One region of the Ruegeria sp. SCP11 genome, then DNA from elsewhere that is predicted to be linked to it. Evidence: riboswitches for the same ligand, from Rfam matches in the RefSeq annotation. Region 1 holds a riboswitch; the other holds the start of a gene.
The links. A riboswitch is a leader RNA that binds a small molecule or an ion and turns the genes downstream of it on or off. The one in region 1 is predicted to bind cobalamin.
Positions count from the first base shown of each region.

Region 1 (4,353 bases):
GGCGAACCTTTTCTCTGCAGCGCATTCGGAAACGCGCCGCCGCGCAGCGCAACCCGTAGGCCATAGCGATTTTCCTCTCCACAGCTATTTCAGCTTCTGCGTGCCTGACCGGGGTCTTACCTTAGCCGCGGCGGCCCAAGCGGCGGCCCTGCGCCCTTATCTGCGCGGGACACCCCTTGCCGAATTGCCCATTCTGTCTGCATCCGCGCCCGCAAAGTTCGGAGGTCGCGCAGGCCCCAGACATTACACCGATGTCCCTTCTGGTCAGCTGTGCCTGCGTCACGTCAACGATCTATATGTGTTCCCTAACGAATTGCAGGCCGTGGTAGTGACCGCCGAGCAGGTCGTTGATTGGCTGGAAATGTCCGCAGGCGTTTATAACCAGATCACGCCTGGGCACAAATCCGAACTGATCCCTTCTAACCGTGCAGGGCATAATTTTGATGTATTGCTTGGGCTTACCTACCAGGTTGACCTGTCACAGCCTCCCCGTTTTGAGGCCAGTGGAGACTTGACCGACCCTGCACATCGACGCATTCTTGATATCCGGTTCGACGGCCGCCCGCTGATCCCGGGCCAGCGCTTTGTTGTTGCGCTGAACAATTACCGTGCCAATGGCGGCGGCCACTTCCCCTTTGTCGAACAGGCAGAGCCCATAGCTCTACCCGTACTGCCGATCCAGCGCCTATTGTTGGATTACCTGTCTGGCACCTTGCCGCAAGACCCGCTGCAACACGCTGCTCGCCCCTTTCACCTGACATCTCTGCCCGGCGCAACTGCGCTGCTGCGCACCGGCCCCATGGCCCGACCACATCTGGAAGAGTTGGCAGAATACAACCCGCATGTGATCGGAGAAGACGATGAAGGCTTTCTGCTGATCCGATTGACGTTCTGACGGGTTGTCTTTTCTCTGGCCATTCCCTATATCGGCCTTGAGAGGTTGGCGCGGGCGAGCGCCTCGCCAACCTGGTCAGGTCCGGAAGGAAGCAGCCACAACGAGCCCCGCTTGGGTCGATGTCCAACCTCTCACTTCATTCCACCCCAAAATACGCATTCAACAGTCGACTATGTTCAGTCGATTAACCGTGGCCAGACGGCTGCGCTGCGACGGGCGAAGGCACCGATATGACCAACTTCGGGCAGGCCAAACTCAGACGGAGACAACAGATGGCGGCGTGCGTTCGCTCCATACAGATCGGCCAGACGCCAAACCGCTTTCTGCGGCACAAGATCGTCATCCTCAAAGGCGAACAGATCCACGGGCGTATCAGTCTGCGCCCAACGCGCTTTGGGAAGGGTCACGCCAACTTGAGGCAGATAGTTGCGCGGCGCGGTGCACCAACTGCGCCACTGCCAATAGACACTGGCAGGCAAGTCCGCCCCGAACCCCAACGCCTTCCCCGGCAAATAGCCCAGAGCTTTGACGGCCAAGGGTGCATGGCCGTACCAGAACAACAAAGCCAACGCTCTATAGGGCCAAGGGTGATCCGACACTGTAACCGGGCCGGAACAGACACAGATCATACGGTCGATCTGATCGATATCAGGTTGCACTGGCCCCAGCATACCGCCGACGGAATGACCGATGCTCCACTGCCGCACATTGGGGAATCTCCGCCGCATTTCGGTTCGTGCGGCGGGCATGTCGATTAAAGCCCAATCTGCCATCGTAGCCTGCGCCTGTTTCAATGACCCTCTCAGAGAATGGCCAAAGTCGCGATAGTCATATGTCAGGCAGGCCATGCCTCTTTCGGCGGCCATCCAACGAGCGAAATGTTGGTAATAGTCCCGCGGCACGCCGGTCGCGCTGTGGAGAACCACAGCGGTTCGTGGCTTGCCTACCGGCAGATACAACCGGGCCGCCAATTGGGTGTCACCGGAAGGAAAATGAAAATCCTCGGTCAGTACGGCTTGCGCAGCGTCCAGCATATTACCCTCAATCTGAACTGATTAGTTCACTCGCCTAATCGGCATTTTTTGCCCCGGCGAGTCAATCCCGTTTCAAAATGACCACGCGTCCACTTCGCCACACCAACTGGCGCTTGACACCGGCCACCCGCACCCGCTAGCGATTGCGTGATGGTTCTCGTCCCCGTTACCGGGGCGGGATGAAAAGGGAACACGGTGCGGTCCTGACCGGGAAATCGGAATGGACCAAAGCCGAGACTGCCCCCGCAACTGTAAGCGGTGAGCAATGCCGAAACACCACTGGCCGCAAGGCTGGGAAGGTCGGCAAAGCGACGACCCGCAAGTCAGGAGACCTGCCATCGAACCAAAACCGAAACTCGGGCGGGGTGTCCGGGCAGGTCGTCAGCACGCTGTCACACCTGATCCACGCCCCCCGTCCTACGCGCGGAGGGCGCAATATGATGTGGAAGACAAAGACGCACCAATTCACTGCAACCGTGTGTCAGCGGACGGGCAGATCCTGCCCGGCTCTGGCCCAGATGGCACGCGCGGTCGTGCAGGCGATGGAGGTCGCCGTCCCCGCGACGACCCCTGATTTTGAGATCGATGGCAACAGCGAACTGACCTATTGCGGGCAGGGCTGCACCGCGCGCTTCCGGGCAGAAAAAGATCAGATTCGGATCTTTTGCGGCACCAGCGCAGACACCTCGATTGAGGCGCTCGACAATTACGCGGATATGCTGTTCGGCCTCGACTTTACCATGCGACCCGCTGGTATGTTGCCGACCCCACCCTGCGCCATGCTTGAGGTTTCGGCCCTTGCACCGCAGCCGGCAAAACAATTGGATCGACAAGTGGGGCTCTGATCTAGCGATCCTGCAGAGGACGCGCGGCCCATTCCAACTGGCCATCGGTTTCGACAGCGCAGGGCCGCACCGAGCGCAGGCGTTCTAGCGCCGCGTCGGGATGTTCATCGTGTTCGACCATGAGGCGCAGAACGATCATCCCCGACCGCCCGCAACCACCGCGGCAATGCACCAGCACTTTGCCCGCGCGAGTAAGGATATTAGCCGCGGATGCACTGACCTCGGTCCAGGCTTTATCAATTGCAGGGGGAGGAGCGCCAAAATCCTCAACCGGCAAATGCGCCCAGCCAATCGCATCTCTGCAAAGATCGGCTCCGAACTTGCCCGCACCTTCTTGCAGCATCTCGACCTCGGTGGTCATGGAAATTACCAAATCCGGCTGCCAGTTTCGAACCGCATCTAGATCTTTAACATAGTCGCCACCTCGCCCTGGCAACGGCGATAGGCCAACGGTTCCGTTGCCCACCTGTATAGAGTGTATTGCGAACTGGCCCACAGAAGTTCCTCCTCCGGCGGTTTTAAGACGGGCAATCTGCCGTGCAAACCGAAAATCGCCCACGGCGGCTGTGGACGTGGGCGGCGGGGGCCTCTACGCTGCATTCCTGAACCGAATCCGACAGAGCAGATATGAACGACACGCCAAGCCCCGCCTATCAGGTTCTTGCCCGCAAATACCGCCCCGAAACCTTTGCCGACCTCGTCGGTCAGGACGCGATGGTACGCACGTTGAAAAACGCGTTCGAGGCTGACCGGATCGCACAGGCCTTCATCATGACCGGCATTCGTGGCACCGGCAAAACCACCACGGCGCGGATCATCGCCAAGGGCATGAACTGCATCGGCCCCGATGGCGAGGGCAAGCCGACAACCGAGCCATGCGGCAAATGCGAACACTGCGTGGCCATCATGGAAGGCCGCCATGTCGACGTGATGGAGATGGACGCCGCGAGCCGGACCGGCGTGAACGATATCCGCGAGATTATCGACAGCGTCCGCTATCGCGCGGCAAGCGCCCGCTATAAGATTTACATCATCGACGAGGTTCACATGCTCTCGACCAGTGCGTTCAACGCGCTGCTCAAGACGCTTGAGGAACCGCCCGAGCACGTGAAGTTCATCTTCGCTACGACCGAGATTCGCAAAGTGCCCGTGACGGTCCTTTCCCGATGTCAGCGGTTCGACCTGCGCCGGATCGAACCAGAGGACATGATTGGCCTGCTCAACAAGATCGCGGCTGCGGAAAACGCACAGATCGCCGATGACGCGCTGGCGCTGATCACCCGTGCGGCTGAAGGCTCGGCCCGGGATGCAACCTCGCTATTGGATCAGGCAATCTCTCACGGGGCGGGGGAAACCAGTGCCGATCAGGTGCGCGCGATGTTGGGTCTGGCTGATCGCGGGCGCGTGCTGGACCTGATGGACATGATCCTGCGCGGCGACGCAGCTGGCGCGCTAACCGAATTGGGCGGGCAATATGCTGAAGGCGCGGACCCGCTGGCCGTGCTGCGCGATCTGGCCGAAATCACCCATTGGGTATCCGTTGTCAAAATCACGCCGGACTCGGCCGACGACCCCACCG
Region 1 is NZ_JBDZYG010000014.1:120,156-124,508, forward strand. Features, by position in the region: gene ABLN94_RS19575 (bifunctional 2',3'-cyclic-nucleotide 2'-phosphodiesterase/3'-nucleotidase) at 1-895, shown strand, start outside; RNA gene ffs (signal recognition particle sRNA small type) at 934-1,032, shown strand; gene ABLN94_RS19585 (alpha/beta hydrolase family protein) at 1,072-1,929, opposite strand; cobalamin riboswitch at 2,064-2,283, shown strand; gene ABLN94_RS19590 (hypothetical protein) at 2,367-2,774, shown strand; gene ABLN94_RS19595 (protein-tyrosine phosphatase family protein) at 2,776-3,135, opposite strand; gene ABLN94_RS19600 (DNA polymerase III subunit gamma/tau) at 3,402-4,353, shown strand, end outside.

Region 2 (4,353 bases), on a different contig from region 1:
TGCAAAGCCGCGCAAAAAAACAGCGACCGCGCGACCCGAGAGGGCCGATACAAACACCAAGCCCAAGCGCGATGACGCCAGCGGCACCGGCAAAGCCAAGAAACAAGATCGAAAATTCAAAAGCGATCGCCCGAAAGGCCCGCCCCCGCCCAAGGGAAAGCCAAATAGCAAAAAAAATCGCGCTCGTGCCGCCGCATCGAAAAAGGGCGGCAACGCGGTTCCAATGCGCAAGAAATAAGCTGAAACTCTCGGTTGCTTTAGAACTAGCATAAGGGTTTCGGTTCGGCAGAAATGCTTATGCGGGCGTGGGGTTTTCTATTCGAAAGTTGGAAACCCCACTCCTCAGGCGACGGCCAATAGGGGAAGCGCGAACCTTTCGCTTCCCCATATGCATCAAACTTCGACCTCAACCTTGCCGATCGGGTTTGAACAACAGGCCAGAATGTAGCCCGCTTCGACATCATCCTCGGAAATACCTCCATTGTGTACCATGTGAACCTCGCCAGCTGTCTTTTTAACTTTGCAGGTTCCGCAAACGCCAAAGGTGCAGCCTGACGGAATGTTCAACCCGACCGAACGCGCAGCGGCCAAGACCGTGTCGGTCTCGGCGACTTTGGCGGTGACACCAGAACTTGAGAACAGAATCTCGGCGCTGCTATCATCGTCCAGAATGATATCATCCAGTTCCGGCTGATCCGCCTCGGTCTCCACAGGAGCGCCGAAGCTTTCCTGATGGTAGTTGTCCATGTCAAAGCCCAGACCGGCAAGCGCATCACGCACGGCTTGCATGAAGGGCTCCGGGCCACAGCAATAAACCTCGCGGTCGAGATAGTCCGGCGCCATGAGGCCAAGCATAAGCTGGTTGAACTGGCCCTGATATCCAGTCCACGGGCGGTAAGGATCGGGTTCCTCAACAACAAACTTCAGGTCCAGACCGTGCGTCCGGCTGGCCATCTGCTCTAACCGCTGGCGGAAGATGATCTCTGAAGGCCGTCTGGCACAGTTGATGAAGACAACATCCAGATCGCGGCCTTCATCCCACATGCAGGTGGTCATCGACATCATCGGGGTGATGCCGGACCCGGCCGAGATGAACAGAAATTTCCCCGCTTTGCTTTCTGCATTACTGAACAGCCCTGCGGGGCCAATGGCTTTCACCCGCATACCAGGTTGCAGGTTGTCCAACATCCAGCGTGTGCCGATGCTGTCGGGCTGGGCCTTGGCGGTGATCGTAATCGACCGTGGCCGCGAAGGAGAGGAAGAGATCGTATAGGTGCGATGCACCACCCCACCCGGCTGGTCCGGGGCCAGGATTTCCAAGGTCAGAAACTGTCCGGGCTGATACGCGAATTGCGCCCCCGAAGGAGCGCGAAACGAAAAGCTCGCCGTGTTCGGCATCTCGGGAACGACCGAAACGCATTCCAATGTTTCAGTGTCTTGCCAGACAGTTACTGGCGCGCTGAAATCTTTCATTTCCCTCACTCCGCCGCTATCGCGTCAGGTGCCAAGCGATCCGCCAGCGTGTTGCAGTACCAGTCGACAAACTGCAACACACCGGATTCCTGAGTGACTGAATATGGGCCGGGCACGTAGGCCGGGCTGTTGATGCCCAGCTGATTGTCTTCGACGACTTGGCGATCTTCGTCATTGGTAGCCATCCAGACCTCGGTCAGGCGTTTCAGATCGTAGTCGACACCCTCAACAGCGTCCTTATTAACCAGCCATTTCGTAGTGACCTCGGTTTCCGTCGGACTGATCGGAGTAACGCGGAAAACAATCGAGTGGTCTGCAAGAAAATGGTTCCAAGTGGTTGGGTAATGAAACTTCAGCAGCGACCCTGCATCCGCAAATGGCGATTGGCCCAACCAACGGCGCACAGCGGACTTGCCATCCATCGTATAGCTTTCCGCGCCCTCGTTCAGCGGCATTCGGGCCAGGCGGTATTGCCCGTCGCTATGCAGGTAGAATTGTGAGGGCAGTCCAGCGGCTTCGCAGCGATCGAAATGGGCCTGCATACGAGGTGGTGTTTCACCACCTTCGATACCTGTTATAGCAGGATCGTCGGGAAAGGTGCGGCACAGCGACGGGTGATTTCCACCGCAGTGATAGCATTCGCGGTTGTTTTCCCAGACCAACTTCCAGTTGCCTTTCTCGATGATCGAGCTTTCAAAGGCGACCTTGGCATTGGCCAGATCATGCGGCTCAAGGTAGGGGCGAGCGGTGTTGGCAAAAGTGTCGAAGTCCGGTGCTTCTTCTGCCAGACAGATATAGACCAACCCGGCCAGCTCTCGGCAGTGAACAGGTTTCAAACCGTGCTGTTTCGGGTCAAAGTCCGGCCCCATATCCCGGGCCCAGAGAAGCGAGCCGTCCAACTCGTAGGTCCACTGGTGATACGGGCACACCAGCTTGGGCGCATTGCCCTTGGCTGCTTTGCATATAACCGAGCCGCGATGGCGACATGTATTGTGGAATGCCCGGATTTGATTGTCTGCGCCACGCACAATGATCACGCGATACGCGCCGACAGTGTGGGCTACATAGTCTCCGGCCTTAACCAGTTCGCAGGCCGGAATGGCAAACAGCCAGTCGCGATAGTGAATGGTTTCAAGATCAACCTGAAAAACCTCCGGATCGGTGTAAAAGGCCTGTTCCAATGCGTAACCCGATGTTCTACGGGCCAAAAGGGTTTGAATATTGTTCACTTCTAGCTCTCCTGCCGCGCCCCGTGGCGTAGCTTGGGCAGATGACAAAGGAGACCCGTCCGGAGACGTGCGAGGATCACGTCCGAAACCTGTGCCCCCCACCGCCACCCGCGGTTTGACATATCTGAGAGGCTGGTTTCCGGACTTGGAAGGGGCTTGCGCCCGGTTTCGACACCTTCCCGGAATCCTCGTTCCAGTGGTTGATTGCCGAACCTGACCTTCGTTACCGTTGCGGGGGCAGTGCCGGAATTTCACCGGCTTCCCAATTCTCTGCTGCTTGAGAATCAAACAGCAGCACCTCACACGCGCAGGATATTTCCGGCACGTATCGGCGCTGAAATGCTTGCGACAATTCCAGCGCCAAAACAGACATGGAGAACTTAGGTTTGTGTTACTGCATAATGCGTTTGATTGAAACGTTTCTCAGACCGTCAGAACACCGTCCATCACAAGCTGCGCGATTACGGCATCGAACTTCTCAATCGTCTCGTCAATCAATGCGGGCGTGTGGGGCAGCCCCGTGACACACGAAGTGTGGGACATGAAATCCACCCCATGCGCCAAAAGCCCGTCCTTTAGCCCCCTGACTAATGCCGGAGGCGTCTTACGGATTTGAGCCGCATCCAAGCCCTCGATCGAGCGCGCTCCGAAATACAAATGGCAGGTCGAACTGTCACCATAGGCCGACGCTTGCACCCCGTGTCGTGCGAAGACTGCATTGAACCCACGGCGCAAGCGTTCGGCCATTGCATCGGCATGGGCTTGCACATCGCCCGTGGAAAGAATCTCCATCGCACGCACGGCGCCGGCCGCAACCATCGGGGCCGCGTTGAACGTTCCTTTGTGGCTGACCGGGGGGGACAAGCCATCACGGTTTGCCGCCGGGCTTAGAAGTTCCATCAGATGCGCTTTGCCTACAACCGCACCACCGGGCAATCCTCCGGTCACGATTTTGGCAAGTGTGGTCAGGTCTGGTACGACACCGTCCCGCGCCTGACGCCCACCAGGCGACCAGCGCAGGCCGGTGATGACCTCATCAAAAACCAGCACACAGTTCAGATCGTCCGCGATTTGCCTAATGCCTGGTAGAAATCCATCAGGCAACGGCACAGATCCATAATTTGCACCAGAGGCTTCGACGAAAACTGTCCCGATAGTGCCGTCCACTTCCAGCAAGGTGTTTATCCGATCCAAATCAGGTGGTGCGACAATTGTCATGTCCGATATTGCTTGTGGAACACCCAGAGACGGGGGCGTGTTCACACCAGGTTTGGATCCAGTAATCAGGAGATCGTGCCAGCCGTGAAAATGCCCGTCGATGCGCAGCACCTTGTCCTTGCCGCTGTGGGCGCGCGCAACGCGCAACGCTAACATCGTTGCTTCGGTCCCTGATCCGGTAAAGCGCACACGTTCAGCTGACGGGAATAGTCGGCTTAGCCATTCCGCCCACTCAACCTCTAACGGATGGCAATCACCAGTATAGGGCATCCGGTGCATTTGCTGGGCGACAGCCTCGACAATTCCAGGGTGAGCATGACCCAAAATCTGGCTCGCGGCACCAAGTTTGAAGTCAATGTAGCGCTTTCCTCCCACATCCCATTTTTCTGCCCCCAAGGCGCGTTCGAAATAGACGGGGTCCGGTGCGCGGTAA
Region 2 is NZ_JBDZYG010000010.1:85,500-89,852, reverse strand. Features, by position in the region: gene ABLN94_RS16105 (DEAD/DEAH box helicase) at 1-238, shown strand, start outside; gene ABLN94_RS16100 (hybrid-cluster NAD(P)-dependent oxidoreductase) at 394-1,473, opposite strand; gene ABLN94_RS16095 (aromatic ring-hydroxylating oxygenase subunit alpha) at 1,479-2,702, opposite strand; cobalamin riboswitch at 2,816-3,019, opposite strand; gene ABLN94_RS16090 (aspartate aminotransferase family protein) at 3,126-4,353, opposite strand, start outside.
Region 2: another riboswitch for cobalamin. It lies ahead of ABLN94_RS16095 (aromatic ring-hydroxylating oxygenase subunit alpha); the one in region 1 lies ahead of ABLN94_RS19590 (hypothetical protein).